DNA from 4 places in the Cytobacillus sp. FSL R7-0696 genome. Region 2 is predicted to be linked to each of the others. Evidence: riboswitches for the same ligand, from Rfam matches in the RefSeq annotation. Region 2 holds a riboswitch; each other region holds the start of a gene.
The links. A riboswitch is a leader RNA that binds a small molecule or an ion and turns the genes downstream of it on or off. The one in region 2 is predicted to bind cobalamin.

Region 1 (5,732 bases), 190 kb from region 2:
ACCTTGGAGCATGTCCCATTTTCGGTTGCCATCTGTATAACCGCATCTCTGATTGAACGATAGTAAATATGAAAATGCTTCAATGTGGTCACCTAGAATCCGGTCAGTTGATTCGACCCGACCATCGGCTTGCCTGTGATGCTGTTTTCTAATTTTATTTGGCTTGACGACATCGACATAATGAATGGATTCGACTTTAAATCCTTTTAGAATTGCCTTTGCTTGAAATAAAGGTGGAGACATTAATGTGAGGATACCAATCTCTTCAATCACTTTCCTGCTCATTGCGTGTGGAATAGCAGTGAGAGAATTAACGGTGAGGTCCTCTCTTTTCAGCGCCATATTCAGAAGGTACTTAGCAGCACTCACAGAATGCAACGGATGGGCACGGTCGAGCAATATCTCTAAATCATTTAAAGCAATATCTGCCCCTTCTTCTACAGCATGTATAAAAGGGGTTAAATCTTCTGCTTTGATAACAAAATCACTATCTAAGAACAAACAGATATCTCCTGTACTGTGAAGCGCACCAATCGCTCTTGGAATGTTATGTCCGAGTGCCTGGTCAAACGCAATCACTTTCACACCTGACTTTTCTACCTTTTCCTTTGTTCGTTCATCTGCTCCATTTAACACAACAATGATTTCATCAATGCCTGCCTTCTTTACCTCAGCAATCACTTCAGCAATCGTATCCGGCTCCTTCCCTACAGGAATAATCGCACTATACTTCGCTCGTTTCTCTTCCTTTACCGAAAAGGCTTGTACATATTCCTTAAAAGATTGCCGATTTCGCCTGCCATCATTTAAACCACCGCGATATCCTCTCTCTTCAATCAGTTGCGCCACTGCACGTAAGTGGTCACCAATTATTAAACTTGTTGAAAATGAAAAAGAGGAGCCCGTAATCTTCTGTTGATGTTTCGGTCGAATCTTATTTGTAGCAATCACGTCAATGGCGACTGGTGCACTCATCTTTAATTCTTTCATCACAGCTATACTATGAGCTAATGGCGGACAAGCTAAATTCTCCCAACCAATTGTATCAAGCGCTGATTTTTTCATCACATGAGGAACAGCGACTAAGGAATTAACGGATAACTCACCTTTACCTAAAAAATGATTAAGAGAGAACTTTGATACTGCTGTCGGATGTGGTCTAATGGGGCGCTTCATTGTCCAGCTTAAATCATTTAGGGCAATATCAGCCCCATCCCGAATGCCATCAAGCAGTGCTTGTAGCTCCTGTGCTCTAACGACAATATCACCATCAATAAAAAGAAGCGTATCTCCTTTTGCCTCCCTTGCACCAATTGCTCGTCCAATATCCACCCCTAGAGGTTCTTTATAAACAAGCTTTCTACATTCAAATGCTTCCGCTATTTTCTCCGATCCATCTGTTGAACCATTCAAAACAGCGATGATTTCATATGGCTCAATCTTCATTAACTCTTCTAAAACGGCTGACAACGTAGATTCTTCATTCTGAATGGGAATAATAACAGATAGATTCATAACACTTCACTTCTCTCCTTCAGCAAAATTAATAGTCTCCTTTGTGCTAACTATAGCCTTTTCCATCACAAACCCGAGAAAAACACTAAGTAATATCAATATATACAGCTTGGCCATTTTTGTTCTCGGACAAGTATACAATCTATGAAAGATGGTGCGATAGACAGGGTAGATTGGTTTAATTATGGGGGCATTGATCGGATTCGGCACTAAAAAATAGATTATTACTATTCGTTAGGAGATGTTAAAGTAGATATATATGTATTTAAGGGGGATTACAAATTGGAATTCGAGTTGAATTTTATTTGGATTGCCGTCGGTTTAGCATTACTTGGCTATTTCATAGGCAATGGGTTGAAGCAATTTAGTAGTAAAAATGAAGGTAATATGAATCATTTACTTGTGGAGCAAAGCCACCTTCATCTTTACTTTATTTAAGTGAAGCAGACATGAAGGATCTATTACAGAAGCATCCTCACGCACCAAAAGTCATTCTTAATGGCAAGCATTATTACCATCTACATAAATTTCGCAAGTGGCTTGAATCTGATGATATATATCACTCATGAAGAATTTATTTTGACAGCTTCCATTTATTATGCTAATATATCTGTAAAATTCAAAATATTATAAATATGTAATTCTCTTATTCAGAGAGGTGGAGGGACTGGCCCGATGAAACCCAGCAACCTTTAACAATTATTTGTTAAAAAGGTGCTAATTCCTGCAAAGTGTAATAGCTTTGGCAAATAAGAGAGGATAAAGACCTCTCTATTTTTAATTTAGAGAGGTCTTTTGTATCTTCAAAACTAAATAACAAAGGCAACGGATGCATGATTGCTTAAAAGGGAAGCCCGGTGGAATGCCGGCACGGTCCCGCCACTGTGAAGGAGAGCGACTTATCATTAACCACTATTTCATAATTAAAATGGGAAGGGATAACAAGCGATGATCTGAAGTCAGGAGACCTGTCTGTTGTTTGCACTTAGACTCTACGGATGCATAGAGAGGAGTGATGAATACGTGTTGAGCAAATCAAATGGTCTCAACTCTTTATTGCGTATGAATCTCTCATTTAATAATAGATAGAGAGATTGTTTGTTGAGAAAATACAATCATAAAAGGAGTGTTTAAAATGACTGAAGTAAAAAGCTCAAATGTAGGTTATCCAAGAATTGGCGAGAAGCGGGAGTGGAAGAAAGCTCTAGAACAATTTTGGAGTGGTATGTTGAATAAAGAGACTTTTCTGCAACAAATGGAAGTCATACGTTTATCCTCTCTCGAGAAACAAAAACAACTTGGCGTTGATCTCATCCCGGTTGGTGATTTCACACTGTATGATCATGTCCTCGATACAGCTGTGATGTTTGGACTTGTTCCTGAGCGTTTTACATACAGAGGTGGGAAGGTTGATATTGAAACGTATTTTGATATTGCCAGAGGGAACAAAGATGCCGTGGCAGCTGAAATGACCAAATGGTTTAACACAAACTATCACTACATCGTGCCAGAACTCACCAACCTCAAGCCAACACTTGCTGAAAACCGGCCACTTGCCTTTTATAAAGAAGGAAAAGAGAAGCTTGAAATCGACGGAAAACCGGTTATCTTGGGCCCGATTACTTTTGTGAAATTATCAAAAGGCTACAAAGAAAGTGAATTCAAATCAATCGTCAATCAATTCGTTCCTCTTTATGCACAAATTTTAAAAGAATTACAGCAAGAAGGTGCCTGGTGGGTGCAAATCGATGAACCTATTTTAGCCACTACCCTCACAGAAGAAGACATCTCACTCTATCAAGCAGTTTACCAAACATTACACGAGGCAGCACCACAGATAAATATCATTTTACAAACGTATTTTGAAAGCATCACTCATTATGAAGCTGTTACCTCTTTACCTGTGCAAGCGATCGGCCTTGATTTTGTCCATGATGCAGGTCAAAACCTCGCTTCCTTACAAAAATTCGGCTTCCCAAGTGATAAAGTATTAGCTGCAGGTGTCATCGATGGCCGTAATATCTGGGGCGCCAAACTTGATAATAAGCTCTCTCTTCTAGAAGAAATTACAGCAATTGTTCCGAAGGATCGCTTAATCATCCAGCCTTCATCCAGCTTATTGCATGTACCCGTTACAGTCAAAATTGAAGAAACACTTGATCATACATTAAAGACCGCACTCGCCTTTGCTGATGAAAAATTACAAGAAATCGTAGTGCTAACAAAAGGAATAAGAGAAGGAAAAGAGCAAATCCAAGATGAGGTAAACAAGAGACGAACTGCTATCGAGGCGCTAAATCAATCTTCTATTAGAAACAATCAACAAGTACAAACAGCCATTCAAAACTTACCATCATCACTAGCAGAGCGCGAAGCACCTTATTCTGTTCGTCAAGCAGCACAAAAAACAGCCTTCCAACTACCACTCCTACCTACAACAACGATTGGAAGCTTCCCACAAACACAGGAAGTGAGAAGAAATCGTTTAAAATGGCGTAAAGGAGAGTTAACTGCTACTGACTATCAAACATATATCAAAACGGAAATTAAAAAGTGGATTGATATTCAAGAAGAGCTAGGCCTTGATGTGTTTGTTCATGGTGAATTCGAACGCACAGATATGGTCGAATACTTCGGTGAAAAATTAGCCGGATTCCAATTCACAAAATTCGGTTGGGTGCAGTCTTATGGCTCTCGTTGTGTCAAACCACCAATTATTTATGGAGATGTCTCATTCGAACAGCCAATGACAGTTGCAGAAACAGTCTATGCCCAGTCCTTAACAGATCACCCGGTAAAAGGTATGCTCACTGGTCCGATTACGATTTTAAACTGGTCATTTGTCCGCGACGATATCCCTCGTTACGAAGTCGCAAACCAAATTGCCCTTGCCCTTCGAGAAGAAGTAGAAGCACTAGAAGCAAATGGTATCCGGATGATTCAAGTAGACGAACCAGCCATTCGTGAAGGATTACCACTCAAACAAGAGAAGTGGGAAGATTATCTGAACGCTGCTGTTTATGCTTTTAGACTAGCCACCACTTCTGTCAGAAATGAAACACAAATTCATACGCATATGTGCTACTCCGATTTCGAAGACATTATCTCAAGCATTCAAGCACTCGACGCTGATGTCATCTCCATTGAAACATCAAGAAGTCATGGCGAGCTGATTCACTCATTTGAAGAAAGCACCTACGAACAAGGTATCGGCCTAGGCGTATATGACATTCACAGCCCTCGAGTGCCACAACTCGACGAACTAACGAAAAACATCGACCGTGCCTTACAAGTACTAGACCCACAACTTTTCTGGATTAACCCTGACTGCGGTCTCAAAACAAGAGGCATTGACGAAACCGTCGCAGCCCTAAAAGTCATGGTGCAAGCTGCCAAACTGTCGCGGGAAAAATTACTTGTAAAAAAAGGCGAATAACCAAACAGAAATCCGAACGATTATACATTCGTTCGGATTTCCTCATTCAATAACACAGCGTTTAACTTCTTATCCATCTTCTTTTGATAAGGACGATGATTAAATCTCCTTGTGTTAAAACCACCAATCAAATTCCGTACTCGTTCATTATGGGTAATGAGGTGCTGATATATCTCATTCTGCAAATAAGCATTAAACCAATTATACTCCTTTAATTTCCGCATGTTATATGTAACATCCTCTTGTGTGACTTGTGTAATAAAGGGAGAAAAAGAAATAATACTTATAAAATTCAGGAAAAACTTTTTCATTAATGAATACATCCTCTCTTTATGATTTGTATGTGATTGACTGTGAACGCTCTTTGCGGAATATAAATTTCCGGAATTAGCTCATTCGCGTAATTTATGGGTTTACGTTGCTTATATTTCCTAGAACTCCATTATTAGCTACGGTTCTCGACTTTAATGTTGCTCATTTCTAAAGAACTTTTTTATTATCCAGGATTTCGAATTTACGGTCATTTACTATAAATTATACCAACCATTAATTCTTTTACAAATATATACTTTTATAAGCGTCGAAGATTCAACCGTATAAAAGCAAAAAAGAACCACAGCAACAATCTAAACTGTGGTCACAATCATTCGTATTTATTGATTTTTACCTTTATTATTTTTCACCTTTCCTTTTCACCGCAAACCAAATCTCACTATACACATTATTTAAGTCCGTCATATCTCCAGTAAATGAAATATTGGGCGCATTTACTAATTCATAA
Region 2 (5,732 bases):
ATGATGCAGAACAAAAATAATATTAGGGCTAATGTCCAATCAAAGCGATCATTCTTTTTTTGTATACGATCCATATATAAACACCTATCTTTATTTTATACATTAAGGTCATGCTACGAACAGAAAAAAACCATTAGGAATCTTCTGCAAGGGAATATGTTTAAACGTATATATAGACGTACAGAATTGAAAAAGAGTTTCCTTATTTACAATATAAAATAAAAAAGTAATGTTAAGTTAAGTAGGAAATAAACATTGTGGCAATACCAAAATACGTAACAAGTGAGAAAATGTCATTTAATGTTGTGATAAGAGGCCCGGAAGCTATGGCTGGATCTATCCCGAATTTGTATAACAATAAAGGGATAGTGGCTCCCGAAAGTGTCCCGATAATTAAAGTTAGAAGTAGGGAAACTCCGACTACTAAGCCTAAATAAATATTTCCTTGCCAAAAAAATGCAATCAGTGCGATTAAAATACCACAAGTGACACCAATAATCACACCTACCCCTAACTCCCTAAGGATCAGTTTCGTAACCACTTTTTTATTTAAATTATTGGATACAAGTCCTCGGACAACTACAGCTAATGATTGCGTACCTGTGTTACCTGTCATACCAGAAATCATGGGCATGAAAAAGGCGAGGGCTACGACTTGCGATAAAGTAGCCTCATACCCGCTTATGATACTGCCTGAAATAATGCCGATGAATAATAAAAGAATGAGCCACGGTAACCTTCGATAAGCGGCGACGAAAGCTTTCGTATCAAAGTCAATTGCCTTACCGGAAGCGGATAGCTTTTCAATATCTTCATTCGCTTCTTGGACCACAACATCCATCAAGTCATCAACAGTGGCAATACCCATTAGCACATTTTCTTCATTCACAATTGGAATAGCAAGGAAATCATATTTTAAGACCATGTTTGCAACTTCTTCTTGGTCTGTCGTCACTGCAGCTGAGATGACCCGTTCATACATAATGTCTTGGATGACCTCGAGAGGCTCTGCGATTAGTAAGTCACGGTGAGAGACAACCCCAACTAATTTTCTGTCTTGATCAATCACGTATAAATAATTAATCGTTTCAGCATATTCTGCAAAGGATTTTAACTTTTCTACTGCTTCTCGGACTGTGTAATAATCACGAATCCATACAAAACGGTTAGTCATTAAGCGCCCGGCAGTTTCTGGTGGATAGGTCATCATATTCTGAATGATGCGAGATTCACTTTGTTTCATACCGGCAAGGAGACCTTCTATTTTCTCAGCTGACATATCATGAAGTAAAAGGGCGAGGTCGTCATTATCCATTAAATCCAAGACTTTTCCTGTTTTCTCATTTTCTAATTTATTTAAAACCTCTAGCTGCATGTCTTTATTCAATTCCTCTAGCAACTGGGCAAGGCGGTCAGCAGTCATAAATAATAAGAAACGTTTTTTATGCTTTTCAGGCAGATGATCATAAGCTTGAGCAATATCATACGGTTGCAGTTCATCTAAAATCCTGTTAAATTCTTTTTGTTTATTATCCTTTAATGCTTTGATGATCAATAAAGCGATTTGGTTTTCTGTCATCGTCTGAATCATAAAGCTCAAGTCCTTTCAACCGAGGATATCCCTTAAATTGTAAACGGAGATTACATGCTTATCTTACCATTCTTTAACTGGGAAAATCATGATTTTTTTAAAGTAATATATGGTTTAAAAGTTAAGATTGTATGCTAATCCATTAGTTATTTTCATAGTATGTGTTAGAAGTGGAATGTTATCATTGGTTTGATACAAAAAGGCTTTTTTAGGGTATGAACAAAATTCAGGAATTGAAATAGTTATTTTGTAATGTTTTTTTAATAATCGTATTTCCTTATCTTTGCTAAAATGAAATGGATGAAATGAAGCATTGTATCGGTTGTTTATGATTGACATGTAGTTAGTATAAATTATTGCAGTAAAACGAAATAGTGTGTGGTATGAGGGTAATAACTAAGGTGGTACTATTGAATTTGCTCTTCGTCTTTCTATTTTCAGTTCGGAGGTTTCTAAATTGCGAAAGAAAAATCATAGTGTTCGAGATCTCATCTATATCTTATTAAACGAAAAGGACCAGTCCGTTATTTCTTATGGAATTGAATTTTCTGAGTTTATGCAATCATTACAGAACAGGACTGGGCATCTTCTATTAGTGAAGCACCAGTATGATAATGGGGAACTGAATGTACATACCATGTTTGATTGGGTGGCTCATGAAGACCTGCCAGCACTCATAAACGAAGATGTTTATAGTTATGGTGATTTTTGCTGGATAGATTTCGAGGAGGAAGAATCGTTAAATGAATTGCCCGCTCAAGCAATTGCTGAGCTCCTATATCTTAGTCATGTAAAGGAGCATTTAAAGAAACCTTTCTATAACCATTTAAGCAATCGTTATTGTTATTTAGCGCATGATGATGGTTGGTTAAATAAGGTCTATTACCGAGACTGGCAGGACTTTTACAAAATGCTTGGCGACGTTGCTGCTATGAAGATGGAGCATTTAAAAGTAGAAAAATCTTTATTAGGCCTAAAAAAGAAAAAAACATATCCACAAGTTCCAGAAGGCGCGTTAAGGGCATTAAGAAATTTAATGAAGGAAGGCCTGGTGATTTCTTTTGAACAGAGTGAGCAGACACGTACAAAAATTAATATACCGCTCTGGACAGTTGGAGATTTCGCTAATATGGATGATATGTATGATGAGTTCGAAGCAATGAGGAAGGAAGCCACGCCAGACGCGAGATTGGTTTTTGATAAAAAACTGAAAGAATGGCAAGTAACTGATTCATAAAAATAATAATGCACCACAAAATATGATAAGGTATAATAAAATCGACAGAAAATTGTAGATTTAAGGAAATAGGTGTCAATTTTTGACTTAATAGGGGAAATTGGTGTAAAACCAATGCGGTCCCGCCACTGTAACTGGTTAATAAACAAAGACAACTGCTATATAGGTTCTATAGGAGGAGCCTTTGATTATAAACCATAAGCCAGGAAACCTGCCTATCTTCCATAAACACTGTAACCTACGAGGATAGGGGGTGTTTGGTAAGGCTTCTTTGTCGTGATTATTCCTTCCAAACATCTCCTACTACTGGGGATGTTTTATATTTTAAGGAGGGTCAATCATGAAGAAATGGTATTTATTTTTAGTCTCGATTTTACTATCAGCAGGTATTCTTGCTGGATGTGGGAATGACACAGCTGAGCCGAAGAAAGATGGAGAAGAGAAGGTTGAAGAGAGTACTGAAACTAGCGCTTTTCCTGTAACATTAACGGATGCTGCGGATCAAGAAGTGGTGATTGAAGAGGAACCAGAAGCGATTGTTTCGTTAATCCCGAGTAATACTGAAATCGCTTTCGAATTAGGGTTAGGTGAGAAGGTAGTCGGTGTATCTGATTTTGATAATTATCCAGAAGAAGTGGCTGATATTGAAAAGATCGGTGGACAAGAATTTAATGTAGAAGCAATTATTGCTTTAAATCCAGATGTTGTATTAGCACATAATTCAGGAGCGCATAATAGTACTGAAGGCTTAGATCAATTAAGAGATGCTGGTATTCCTGTTCTTATTGTCAATGATGCACAGAATTTTAAAGAAGTATATGACTCCATTGAAATGATTGGTAAAGCAACAGGAGCAACAGAAGAAGCAAGTCAAACAGTTGAGGGAATGAAAACCCGTTTGGCAGAAATCGAAGAAAAAGCAAAGTCTGTTGAAGAGAAAAAATCTGTCTTTGTTGAAATCTCTGCAGCTCCTTCTTTATATACTGCCGGTCAAAAAACATTTATAGATGATATGCTCAATTTGATCCAAGCGGAAAATGTAATTGAAGAAGAAGGTTGGCCACAAATTGACGAGGAAGCTGTCATCGAAAAGAATCCTGATGTGATTATCACTACATACGGGTATTATACGGAAAATGCGGTAGAAACCCTTTTAAGTCGAGAAGGTTGGCAAGATGTAACAGCCGTTAAAGAGAAGCAAGTCTATGATGTGCACTCTGATAAGGTAACTCGTACAGGTCCTAGACTTGTAGAAGGAGTAGAGGAGCTTGCAAAAGCGATTTACCCAGAAGTATTTAAATAATAGAGGTGTTGCTTATCTCTGTGCGTTCGTTTTCTTATGTGTAGCAATGATGATGGGGATTTCTATAGGCACTGTTTCAGTGCTACCGTTAGATATATTCAATATCATTGGAGCGGAAATCTTACGTTTACCGATAAGTAATGATGTTAATCCAATGCATAGTAATATTGTTATGAATATTCGCTTGCCTAGAGTAGTATTGGCGGGCTTTGTCGGGGCATCACTTGCAATTGCAGGTGCTGCCTTTCAAGGTTTATTAAGGAACCCTTTAGCCGACCCTTATACATTGGGGGTGTCTTCAGGAGCTTCTGTTGGTGCTGTATTAACGATCTTTCTCGGTTTATCCATTCCGTTTGTAGGCACCTTTACTTTACCGTTATTTAGTATTACAACAGCTTTTCTAACGATAATTGTTGTCCTTTTCTTTGCGCGACAAATTGATCGTGGCATGAGAGTAGAGACAATCATTTTAACCGGTATTATCTTCAGTTCTTTTCTAGGTGCATTTATTTCCTTAATGATTGCTTTAACGGGGGATGAACTGAGACAGATTATTGGGTGGTTGTTAGGAAGCGTATCGATGAGAGGTTGGGACTATGTTCAAATCATCCTTCCTTTCTTTATCATTGGGTCTGCGATGCTCATTGCCAATAGCAAGGAATTAAATGCGATGTCATTCGGCGAAGAAAGAGCTCGTCATATCGGGGTAAATGTACAGAAACGTAAGATGATGGTCTTAATTGCCGGATCGATTTTAACAGGTGCCGCTGTAGCAGTGTCAGGTACAATCGGATTTGTCGGCTTAGTCATTCCGCATCTAACCAGATTGCTATGGGGACCAGACCATAGACACTTGCTTCCTTTATCGATGATGACAGGTGCTGGGTTTTTAATACTTGCTGATTTATTTGCAAGAACAATCATTTCACCTACTGAGTTACCTATTGGTGTCATTACTGCGTTAATTGGTGCACCAGTTTTTGCTATCATTCTAATTAAAAGAAGAGCGGAAGGCAGAGGATAATGTGATGATGTATAGCTTACGACAAATTAACGGTGGTTATGGAGGCAAGCAGGTCATTCATGATGTTTCCTTTGAAGTAGAGAAAGGACAGTTATTTGGCATACTTGGACCGAATGGGAGCGGCAAATCGACGGTTTTAAAGATGCTAAGTGGTCTTATACCGGTCACATCTGGTGAAGTTTATTTAAAAGATCAACCAGTACAAAATTATAACACGAAGGAAATAGCGAAAATCGTTGCTGTCCTACCTCAACATGCCGAACATAGTTTTTCTTATACAGTAAAGGAAATTGTATCGCTTGGCCGCTATGCTCATCAAAGTGGTTGGTTCCAAACATGGTCTGAAGATGATGAAGAAGTTGTGCAACAATCGATGAAACAAACAGGTGTACAGCATTTTGCACATAAGAATATTACTGAGCTATCAGGTGGAGAGAGACAACGTGTGTTTTTGGCACAAAGTCTCGCACAAGAACCAGAAATATTATTACTTGATGAGCCAACCAATCATTTAGACTTATCTTATCAAAAAGAATTGCTAGATATGTTAAAAGAGTGGACTGAGAAAAAGGGTTTA
Region 3 (5,732 bases), 570 kb from region 2:
TCATATAAAAATGGATAAGGTGAGTAAAACAGAACTTACTGTTAAATGACCTTATCCTCTTTTATTCGGGAAAAAACCATTAGATAATTTTTGCTATTTTTTCAAGAGAAGTATTAATGGTAGATACTTGCTGTTGAAGAGAACATAATTGTTCATACGAATACGCATTAAATAAGGCATTAATATAGAACGCTCCCTCTTGTGTTAAACGAACACTAACAATTCGACGGTCATTATGTGCTCTACTTTTAGTTACATAACCAAGTGCCTTTAATTTATCACTCATATTCGTTGCAGCTGCTGGGGACATATAGAAATCTGTAGAGATATCCGTGATTTTCATTTCACCACGTTTTTTCAACTTCATCATAAGCCAAATAAGGTTATCATTGAGCGTTTCTTTTTTATGCAATAACACATTAATAAAGTATTTATTGCTGGCCATTTCCCCAATAAGATGCTGTATAATTATTTCATTCCTTGCGTTCATTTTTTCATTTCTCCTAATCTTTTATGAAGTAAAATAATTAAGGAAGATTGACGCTCGGCTGTATAACCGAACGCCTAGACAATTATTCTTCTGTCAATATTGTTTTTGCTAATGTATCATCTAATTCTTCAAAATCATCATAGCTGATTGTTTGATATAGTTCTTTTCTTGTTTGCATATTAGCAAGCGCATCTTTTTGTGAACCTGTTTCTTTAATGATATTAAAAACGTTTTCATATGCCTTCGCTGCCACTCTTAATGAAGTAACAGGGTAGATAACCATTTGAAAGCCCATTTGTGAAAATTCATCCGCTGAGTAGTAGGGAGTCTGACCAAATTCAGTCATATTTGCTAGTAAAGGAATTGAAATCGCTTGTGAAAATAGACTAAACTCTTCTTCCGTTTTTAATGCTTCCGGGAAAATAGCGTCCGCTCCAGCTTCTGCATATGCTTTCGCTCGTTCAATCGCTTCATCAAGTCCTTCCACCGCTCGTGCATCTGTTCTTGCTATTATCATTAGATGAGGGGCAACTTCTTTAATCACTCTAATTTTTTGTATCATTTCTTCTGATGTTACTAGCTGTTTTCCATTTAAATGGCCACATTTTTTCGGTAACTTTTGATCCTCTATCTGCACAGCAGCCACTCCAGCTTCTTGCATTTCCACAGCTGTTCTTGCCGCATTTAATATCCCACCGAACCCCGTATCAATATCAACAAGTAATGGTAAATTAGTTGCTCGAATAATTTCTTTCGCTCTCTCTGCCATCTCAGCAGATGTAACCATACCTAAGTCTGGCAGTCCTTTACTTGCCGTATATGCAGCGCCTGATAAATACAAAGCATGAAAGCCTGCTTGTTTTGCCATTAAGCCTGCCATTGCATCATGTGCCCCAGGTATTTGCAATATATTCTTATCTAGCATTTTTGAACGAAATTGCTCAGCTAAATCTTGTTGAGTCACAGGTTTATGAACAATCCATGCCATCTTGCATCCCCTCCTAGATTAAGAATAAATTCATAAATTCATTCACTGGCATCTCTTTTAACGTTTCTTGATCGGAAACAGCTCCAGCAATGCTTGTTTGTGCCTTGTTAGAAAAATGAGTTTTAATATTATACTCAAACTTCTGCAATACTTTTGGAATCGCTTCGTCACGGCGGAATCGGTGACCTAATGGATATTCACATTCAATCTTCTCAGAAGAAGTTCCATCTTTATAATAGATTTGAACAGCATTAGCGATTGAGCGCTTGTTCGGATCTAAATAATCCTTCGAGTATTGCAGATCTTCCACAACCTCCATCTTCTCTCGTAAGCTGTCTACTCGGGGGTCGCTAGCTACATCATCCTCATAATCCTCAGCGCGAATATTTCCTTTTAATAAACCAATAGCTGTAATGTACTGAATACAGTGATCGCGGTCAGCTGGATTATGTAATGGACCTGTTTTATCGATAATCCTAATCGCTGATTCATGTGTGGTAATCGTAATTCGATCGATATCGTTTAAATCACCTACATCACCATTTTGATGAAGTGAAACGGCACACTCTGCTGCAGTTTGCGCGTGAAATTCCGCCGGATAAGAAACTTTAAATAATACATTTTCCATTACATAAGCACTGAACTCTCTTTGTAGGGTAAGTTTTTGCCCTTTAAACAGAACGTCTTCAAATCCCCAGTTAGGTGCAGATAAGACACTGTTATAGCCCATTTCACCTTTTACTGCCATCATAGCTAACTGAACACCCCTACTTGTCGCATCTCCAGCAGCCCATGATTTTCTTGAACCCGTATTTGGCGCATGACGATATGTTCTTAATGCAGAATTATCCACCCATGCAAGTGATAGTGCATGAATCACTTCTTCTTTTGTTGCACCAAGCATCTTTGCCGTAACAGCAGTTGTTGCCACTTTAACAAACAGTACATGATCTAAACCCACGCGATTTAAACTATTATCTAGCGCTAATATTCCTTGAATTTCATGAGCCTTGATCATCATTTCCAGGACTTCAATCATTTTAACTGGCTCTTTACCCACTGAAAGACGTTGCCTACTTAAATAATCTGCAACTGCCAAAATGCCACCAAGGTTGTCAGAAGGATGCCCCCATTCAGCAGCTAACCATGTATCATTGTAATCCAGCCAGCGAATCATACAGCCAATATTAAATGCACCTCTAATAGGATCTAATTCAAATGATGTACCAGGGACTCTTGTTCCATTAGGTACAACCGTTCCTGGCACAACAGGACCAAGTAGTTTGGTACATTCAGGATAATCAAGCGCTAATATTCCACAACCAATTGTATCGAGCAAGATATAATGTGCTGTGCGATAAGCCTCTTCACTTGTTATTTCATAATCCAATACATAATCAGCAATTTTCGTTAAAATAGCATCGGTTTCAACCTTTTCATTCGTTTTCAGCATTTACTCGTACTCCTCCTCAATTTGGTAAGGTATGGCGTGCACCTGAATAAATGACCCGCGGTCTAAATAAGCGATTGTTTTCATGCTGTTCAATGACATGGGCACATAAACCAACCGTTCTTGCACTAAAGAAAATCGGTGTGTAAAGTGGGATAGGAATCCCTAACATGCCATAAACCGGTGCGGCATAATAATCTAAATTAGGGTATAGCCCTTTCTCTAGCTCCATGATTCTTTCTCCTGCTTCACATTTTCGAAGCAACGAATCATCTCCATGTTGTATGGATAACTCCTGTAGAGCTTCCTTCATCATTAATGCTCTTGGGTCCATTTTTTTCATATAAACTCTATGACCAAAGCCCATAATCTTTTCTTTTTTAAATAGTTTTTTATAGAAGAGGCCTTCCAAGCCAGCGACACTTTCCGCTTCATTCAACATGTACATAACCGCTTCATTCGCACCGCCATGCAAGCTACCTTTTAAACTTGCAACTGCACCCGTTAACGCTCCAAATAGATCGGATTGTGTAGAAGCAATTACTCTTGCTGTAAATGTTGAGTTTGGCATTTCATGTTCACTATATAAAAGTAATGACTGGTCAAATACTCTTTCTTCTAAATCGGAAGGTACTCTACCAGTTAACATATAGAAAAAGTTGGCACTATACGATAGGGATTTATCCGGTTCAATTCTCTCCAGACCTTGTAATATACGATAACTGTTAGCTACAATTGTCGGAACTCCTCCAAGTAGGCGATAAGCTCTTTCTTTATTTGCTTGCTTCGACCTATCTTCTAAGGTCGTATCATATCCAGCCAAGCTCGAGATGCCAGTGCGGAGCCCATCCATTGGATGTGTTCCTTTTGGCAAATGAGTAAAAACCTCCATGACGGCCGTCGGTATTTCATAATAGGACTTTAACGTATTAGCTAATGAAGTTTTTTCCTCGTCTGTTGGTAATTGATCTTCTAGAAGTAAATGGATAATATCTAAATAGCTTTTCGTTTTTGAAAGTTGAATTAAGTCATAACCTTTTATGACAATCTCTCCATGAACAGTATCTAAAAATGAGATGCCGGTCTCAGAAGCTATGATTCCCTCTAACCCTGGTATATACTTCTCCTCCATGCTCACAATCATTTTCCTCCCATCCAATTACATCATGCCTGACAATGCTGTAAGCCCTTTCAGCATTCCTTAAATATATTTGGATCTTCTCTTCTTCTACAGAGAGTGTTCGGATGTCTTCTTTATACTGATCTAATACTTTTCTTAAACTATAACTCTCAGCAGAATAGCTGTTCATCATGATCGTTGATTTCATTATGTTCACATAATAAGGAACGGTTCCAAACAAAGCTTTTTCCTCCGTTCTTGCTCACCTTTTTACCATATCAATCCATTAAAAAAACAACTTCTAGAAAGAAGTTGTTAAGTTCAAACGAATACTAAAATAAACATGCGACTTTGGCATGTATTCATTACCCGTACTTAACACCTCCTATATCCACGTAGGAATTGATGTTTACACTAAACAGGCAGGTCTCCTGGCTTATGGTCAACATGATACGAAACCTTCCCATCTCCAATTTTAGGAAACAGTGGTATCTTTCATATCACTCGCAAATACAGTTGCGGGACAGCGACGGAATCCAACCGTACTTCCCTTTTAAGTAAATAGACAAGCTAGCATTCTATTTACACCTATTTTTGAAAATATTAAGTTGTTCTATTTAAATATATCAATATTTTAGAAAATTGACAATTATTTTCTTAATCGCACTACTTTTCACTTTAAAATTAACACTTTTTATTATAACAATTTAAATGTCGCCTACAAACATATCTTAAAAGAAATACAATTTTAACATAACATTTACCATTTTACAGAAAAAAAGCTATCGCCCATAGACAGACAAGACGGCTTTTTGTTATAGTATATTAGTTACCATTGATAACTATTTTAAATGAGGTGAATATTATTATTGCTAGCCAAAGGTTCTTTCATCACTTTATGATGCTTTATCGCCCTTTTGAGAATAGACTGAACAGCTTATTAACGAAACATCAATTACAACGGGCACAGTGGACAATCCTTTATTATCTCTACCATTTTGGTCCAACAACTTTAGTAGAGATTGCTGCGTATCAAGGTGTTGAAAAGCCAACAGTCACGAGGACAATAAATCAGCTTGAGGAATATGGATATGTAGAAAAAATCCCAAGCATGGATAAACGTGAAAAGAAAATGAAAATAACGAACGAAGGTGAGCACATATACAAAAAAATCCGCATTCCGATTGATCAGTTCGAAATGGAAATATTAGAGGGAATCACACCTGAAGAACAAGAAGAATGTATTCGTATTTTTGATATTATTAAAAGCAATTTGTAAGGAGGAAGAAAAAGAAAATGAGTTCAACAAAAGAAAAATTATGGACCAAGGACTTTATCACCGTTTCTTCCGTAAACTTTTTTCTAACATTAGTGTTTTATTTATTAATGGTTACGATTGCCGTGTATGCCGTTGAAGCACATCATGCAACCGCCAGCCAAGCTGGCTTAGTTACTGGCATATTTATTATAGGAACATTGGTAGGAAGATTGTTTATAGGTAAATATATTGATCGTATTGGACGGAAGAAGACTTTAATCATTGGCTTACTATTATTTAGTTTATCAACAAGTCTTTATTTTATTGAAATTGATGTCAATTTCTTACTTATTACCCGCTTTATCCACGGTTTAACATTAGGGATGGCAAGTACAGCAAGTGGTACAATTGTCGCTTCAGTTATTC
Region 4 (5,732 bases), 2.8 Mb from region 2:
GAAATAGGTACTAAGTATTTTGGTAATCAAGCGTTAACTTTAGGCGAAAGTGTTGCACTTTATGATATGAAATCAACGGTTACAGAAGATAATTCTTTAGTAAATACTTTAACCGTTATCGCGGTTGGATTCGTGTTACTTGTCACATTCAAATCATTATCATTACCGATTATCTTATTATTAACAATACAATCTTCTGTTTGGATTAATCTCGCCATACCCTATTTTACCGATACGTCATTAGTATTTATTGGTTATCTCATCGTTAGCACTGTACAGCTTGCAGCAACGGTCGATTATGCCATTTTATTAACAGAGACTTATAAGCATAATCGTGGAAAACTTTCTCCAAAACAAGCGATGAGAAAAACAATTGATGAGAAATTATTTTCCATTATCGTGTCTGCCTCCATTTTATCTAGTGTCGGATTTATATTATGGCTAACTTCTTCAAATCCAATCGTCGGTTCTATTGGATTATTATTAGGTAGAGGAGCATTGCTCGCGTTTTTACTCGTTATCCTTTTTCTACCTGCATTATTATTACTATGTGATAAATTGATTCAAAAAACATCTCTACAAATGGACTTTAGTAACAAGGAGGAAAAACATGAAGATCATTAAATGGATGCTTATCACTGCTTCCCTATTTTTCTTTCCTGTGATGAATATACATGCTGAATCACAAACAGTTAAAGGCGGAATGAGTAAAGGGAAAGTAGCAAACAAAAATGAAGTGATTTATGCTAACTTGCTAGCAGACGGTAACCTAACCGAATTATATGTTGTCAATTCGTTTGAACTGATAGAACCTGGTGTGATAGAAGATTTTGGGAATTACCAAAAGGTTAAAAATCTAACTGACACATCAAAAATTAGCAAAGAAAATGATCAGATCACATTACAAGCAAAAGAAGAAAATTACTATTATCAAGGAAACTTACCAAATAACTTTGAGTTACCTTGGCGTTTTACAATAAATTATTACCTTAATAATAAAAAGGTTGAACCAGAAAATTTAGCTGGTAAATCGGGCGATATAAAAATGGAAATTGCTGTAGAAGCGAATGAAGGTAAGCGTTCTTCATTCTCTGAAAATTATATGCTGCAAATTAGCGTACCGCTGAACACTGAAAAATTCAAGGAGATAAAAGCCGAGAATGCCACTGTTGCACAATCCGGCAAAGATAAGCAGCTCACTTTTACCGTTATGCCGGAGCAGGAAGAAGTATTTACGATTGAGGCAGAAACAAATCATTTTGAAACAGAAGGTGTGCAAATATCTGCTTTACCTGCTTCACTTGCCATTGATAGCCCAGATACTGAAGAATTGACGAGTGAGTTTCACTCATTAACTGAGGCAATTGGTGACATTCATCATGGTGTCGGAGACTTAGCAATAGGAATGAATGAACTATCATCAGGCTTACGGTCTTTAGAGGGTGGGTCTGCACAATATAAAAAAGGACTAAATGAATTAAGTCAGTCTGGTAACCAATTAACAGAAGGATCAGCACAAATAAATAATACTTTATCTTTGATTAAAGATGAGATGAAACAAGCCAGTGGCGTAAGTGGTATTGGGGAACTCGAGAATGTAACAATCGATCTGCCTGAGGTAGCGGATAATCTAGAACAAGCAGCAAATGATGTAGACCAAGTAGTTGTTAATTATAATGAGGTAAAAACACAAATCAATCGTGCTCTGGAGCAGATACCAGATAACCAAATTTCAGATAAAGAGATAAATAAATTATATGAAAGTAATGCGGATAAAGAGGTAATTGATCAATTGGTAGAAACCTATAGAGGGACAAAAGCTGCTCAAGAAGTTCTACTACTAGCCAAAGATAACCTTACAGACATGGTTGAACCGCTATCAACCTTTAGTCAATCAATGAGAGAAGCAGCAGGTAACCTTCGTGCAATATCATCTAATATAGACGAATCTATTCTTCAAATTGACATTGATGAAGGGTTAAAACAATTGACATCTGGTGTTGAAGAAATGGTATCTAACTATAATCAATTCCACCAAGGGTTACTTGCTTATACAGGCGGTGTTTCTGAATTAAGTACATCATATAGTGACATCCATGAAGGAATTAGCGGTTCTCTATCTGGAGCTGAGCAACTAACCAAAGGAGCTGGCTCGCTTCATAATGGAACTGGACAATTACATGATGCAACTAAAGACATTCCTGATGAGGTGACAAAAGAAGTGGATGAAATGATATCGCAATATGATAAATCTGATTATGAGCCAATTTCTTTTGTATCAGATAAAAATAATGAAAAGTTGGAACTAGTCCAATTTGTCATCCAAACAGATAAGATTAAAATTAAAGATAACAAAGAAGATGTAAAAGAAACAAAAGATAAAGTAGGATTCTTCGAGAAACTTCTTAACTTATTTAAGTAAACTTGAAAAACACGCCACTGCAATCTAGGAGGCGTGTTTCTCTTTTTGGTGGTAAATTTATATAAACCTTTCATGTTACATCAAACGATCGGTCAAAATGAAGAATTAGGCTTTCTTCTACTCGGGTTGTAGGAGTGGATTTAATCAATGACTCTAGCTTATATTGTGGTTGGAAGAAAAATGATAAAGAGCCTAACTTTTTCATCATTTTAAGCTGAGAATACATATTCTAAAAAATAAATTGTAAATTTTCCGAAAAATTGATATATTGTTAGTGTGAAACTAAATAAGCTAAATAAACAGGTGCTTGTTCATCAAGCTTAAAAGGGAAACCGGTTAGACTCCGGTGCTGTCCCGCAACTGTATTTGCGAGCGGATTGTACATAACCACTTATTCATTATTGAATAGGGAAGGAACAAATCCGCCACGACCATAAGCCAGGAGACCTGCCTGTTTTAGCCAACATCATTACCTACGCGGATAGGGGGTGTTAAGTGCGGATAGAAGAACATGTATATTACTCAACACATGTTTATTTGTTTGTCCACTCGTTACTTAACAACTTCTTTTAACAGGAGTTGTTTTTTTTTGAAGGTGGTTTGCTTCTTGCTACTGATTTGAGCAAGCGCTCAATCAAAGGAGATGGAAAGATGTAAAGGGAGTGCACGATGGCGAAGCTAAAAAAAACGCTAGAAGAAAAGGGAGATATTTTTTCTCCTGAAGATTTTCTTGAAGAGGAACAACTCATTGCACAAACGGCAGAATTATTTATTAAGAATGAAGTGTTGCCCCAAATAGATTCATTAGAAAAAAAGAACTATGAAGTGGCTAAGAATCTGTTTCAAAAATCAGGGGAACTAGGTCTACTAGCTATTGATGTACCTGAGGATTATGGCGGGTTTGCACTTGGTAAAAAATTATCCGGGCTTATAGCTGAAAAGATAGGATACGGTGGGGCTTTTAGTGTTTCGTATAATATTCATGTAGGTGTTGGCACATTACCGTATGTTTATTTTGGTTCAGAAGCACAAAAACAAAAGTATTTACCACAACTCATCTCCGGGGATTGGATTGGTGCTTATGCCTTAACGGAAGCAGGAGCTGGATCGGACGCACTTTCACCGAAAACAAGAGCTATTTACAACAGCAAGAGTGATAGTTGGATAATAAATGGGGAAAAACAATGGATTACCAATGCTCACATAGCAAATGTGTTTGTTGTATTTTGCCAAACAAATGACGGGATGACTGCTTTTATTGTTGAAAAAGACATAGCAGGCGTATCTATTGGTGCAGAAGAAGAAAAGATGGGTATTCATGGATCATCAACAGCTACTCTTATATTGGAAGATGTCGTTGTGCCATCCGCTAATATACTAGGAGAAAAAGGAAAAGGTCATCAAGTTGCCATGAATATATTAAATCTTGCTAGATTGAAGCTAGCTTTCTCGAATATTGGCACAGCTAAACAAGCCTTCAACTTTTCTCTTAGCTATGCGAAAGAGAGACAACAATTTGATAGAGCGCTGGTTGAATTTACGTTGATACAAGAAAAATTAGCTGAAATGGTGACATCTATTTATGCAAGTGAAAGTGCCGCTTATCGCACAGCAGATATGATTGATCAAGCTCCAACAGATGAAGGAATCACCTCTTTAAAAGCATTCGCAATGGAATGTGCCATAAACAAAGTACGATGCTCTGAAATGCTTGGGCATGTAACAGATGAGGCCGTTCAAATTCACGGTGGATACGGTTATATGAGAGATTACGATGTTGAGCGACTATATAGGGATGCTCGAATCAGTCGTATCTTTGAAGGAACAAACGAAATCAATCGCTTAACCATAGCAAAAAACTTACTTCACAAACACTCATCTAAAGATATCACAATCAATACCCCTACACCATTACACCAAGATAGAAACAGCCAATTTATTGAGTTAGGAAAAGAACTGTTATCGCTGTCTTTGGAAGCGGTTTCAAATGCAAAGATTGATATAAATAGGGAACAGCAGTATGCACGTCTTTTAGCTAATATCATCACAGAACTATACACAATGGAATCGACTTATATGCGGACATCAAAACTGCAACATCGAAAACAAAATCAAAAGTGGAAAGATTTAGCGACTGATATTATATGCGAACAATGCTTTCAATATTTGAAACAACAAACGATTAGCCTGATTTCAGCAGCGATACTTGATGAAAAAGAACGATTCGTTGCATTCGCAAACATTGAAAATTACCAAATCCCACTCTACAGCAATCTGTTATTGAAAAAAAGGCAATTAGCACAAATACTTATTGATCAACCAAAATTACTGAAATGAAGGGAGCTTAAATGATGGGTGAGAAAATCGGTTTTATTGGTTTAGGGAATATGGGTTTACCGATGGCGCAAAGCTTATTATCAGAAGGCAATGAAGTGTACGGCGTCGACCTCAACAAAGATGCTGAAGCGGCATTGCTAAGGTCGGGAGGTGTGATTGGATTATCTATCAATAATATCATAAAGCAAGTAAATTTTATTTTCACAAGCTTACCATCAATGAAAGCGGTGGAAGAAATCTATTTAGGTGAGGAAGGATTGATTACAAAAGGACGGGAAGGCATTGTCCTGATTGATACAAGTACGGTTGCTCCTAGCTTGAATCAAAAATTAGCAGAAGAAGCAAAAAAGAAGAGCATTCATTTTCTTGCTGCTCCTGTCAGTGGGGGTGTAATCGGTGCTGAAAATCGTACTTTAACCATTATGGTCGGTGGTCCTAAACAAGCTTTCGAGCAATCCCAACCATTGTTAAATATTCTTGGAGAGAATATTTTTCATGTGAATGAACGAATTGAAAGCGGAACTGCAGTCAAATTAATCAATAACTTACTTATCGGTTTTTATACTGCTGGTGTAAGCGAAGCCTTAAATCTGGCAGAAAAAAGCAACATTCATTTAGCACAATTATTTGAGATGTTGAATGTGAGCTACGGCCAAAGTCGGATATATGAAAGAAACTATAAAAGTTTTATCGCGAACGAAGATTATCGTCCCGGTTTTACCTTGCAGCTATTAAATAAAGATCTTGGTTTCGCGCTTGATTTAGCCAAGGAACACGAATTGCAATTGCCAGTTAGTGAATTACTATTAAATATATACAAAAATGCTGAAAACGAGGGTTATGGTAGCCAAGATATGGCTGTTCTTTATGAAAAAGTGAAAAATGATCAAACAAAAAATGCGAAAGAAACGGGGATGAAGGAATGATTAAAACAGAAATTCCAACAATGAAAAACCATATTAATGGTGAATGG

Region 1: another riboswitch for cobalamin. It lies ahead of metE (5-methyltetrahydropteroyltriglutamate--homocysteine S-methyltransferase); the one in region 2 lies ahead of MKX29_RS06380 (ABC transporter substrate-binding protein).
Region 3: another riboswitch for cobalamin. It lies ahead of MKX29_RS03345 (hypothetical protein); the one in region 2 lies ahead of MKX29_RS06380 (ABC transporter substrate-binding protein).
Region 4: another riboswitch for cobalamin. It lies ahead of MKX29_RS20770 (acyl-CoA dehydrogenase family protein); the one in region 2 lies ahead of MKX29_RS06380 (ABC transporter substrate-binding protein).

The regions. Positions count from the first base shown of each region.
Region 1 is NZ_JBBOWA010000001.1:1,402,751-1,408,482, forward strand. Features, by position in the region: gene MKX29_RS07375 (nucleotide sugar dehydrogenase) at 1-12, opposite strand, end outside; partial or broken gene MKX29_RS07380 (glycosyltransferase family 2 protein) at 4-1,515, opposite strand; gene MKX29_RS07385 (hypothetical protein) at 1,798-1,953, shown strand; SAM riboswitch class I at 2,159-2,271, shown strand; cobalamin riboswitch at 2,326-2,505, shown strand; gene metE (5-methyltetrahydropteroyltriglutamate--homocysteine S-methyltransferase) at 2,651-4,951, shown strand; gene MKX29_RS07395 (hypothetical protein) at 4,972-5,262, opposite strand; gene MKX29_RS07400 (AraC family transcriptional regulator) at 5,624-5,732, opposite strand, start outside.
Region 2 is NZ_JBBOWA010000001.1:1,210,417-1,216,148, reverse strand. Features, by position in the region: gene MKX29_RS06395 (FtsW/RodA/SpoVE family cell cycle protein) at 1-74, opposite strand, end outside; gene mgtE (magnesium transporter) at 233-1,591, opposite strand; gene MKX29_RS06385 (hypothetical protein) at 2,049-2,828, shown strand; cobalamin riboswitch at 2,882-3,061, shown strand; gene MKX29_RS06380 (ABC transporter substrate-binding protein) at 3,169-4,131, shown strand; gene MKX29_RS06375 (FecCD family ABC transporter permease) at 4,097-5,155, shown strand; gene MKX29_RS06370 (heme ABC transporter ATP-binding protein) at 5,163-5,732, shown strand, end outside.
Region 3 is NZ_JBBOWA010000001.1:641,754-647,485, forward strand. Features, by position in the region: gene MKX29_RS03320 (hypothetical protein) at 1-49, shown strand, start outside; gene MKX29_RS03325 (MarR family transcriptional regulator) at 80-490, opposite strand; gene prpB (methylisocitrate lyase) at 573-1,478, opposite strand; gene prpD (2-methylcitrate dehydratase) at 1,492-2,931, opposite strand; gene mmgD (citrate synthase) at 2,948-4,069, opposite strand; gene MKX29_RS03345 (hypothetical protein) at 4,014-4,289, opposite strand; cobalamin riboswitch at 4,453-4,655, opposite strand; gene MKX29_RS03350 (MarR family winged helix-turn-helix transcriptional regulator) at 4,884-5,327, shown strand; gene MKX29_RS03355 (MFS transporter) at 5,345-5,732, shown strand, end outside.
Region 4 is NZ_JBBOWA010000001.1:4,059,424-4,065,155, forward strand. Features, by position in the region: gene MKX29_RS20760 (efflux RND transporter permease subunit) at 1-624, shown strand, start outside; gene MKX29_RS20765 (YhgE/Pip domain-containing protein) at 611-2,422, shown strand; cobalamin riboswitch at 2,707-2,891, shown strand; gene MKX29_RS20770 (acyl-CoA dehydrogenase family protein) at 3,092-4,759, shown strand; gene MKX29_RS20775 (NAD(P)-dependent oxidoreductase) at 4,774-5,685, shown strand; gene MKX29_RS20780 (CoA-acylating methylmalonate-semialdehyde dehydrogenase) at 5,682-5,732, shown strand, end outside.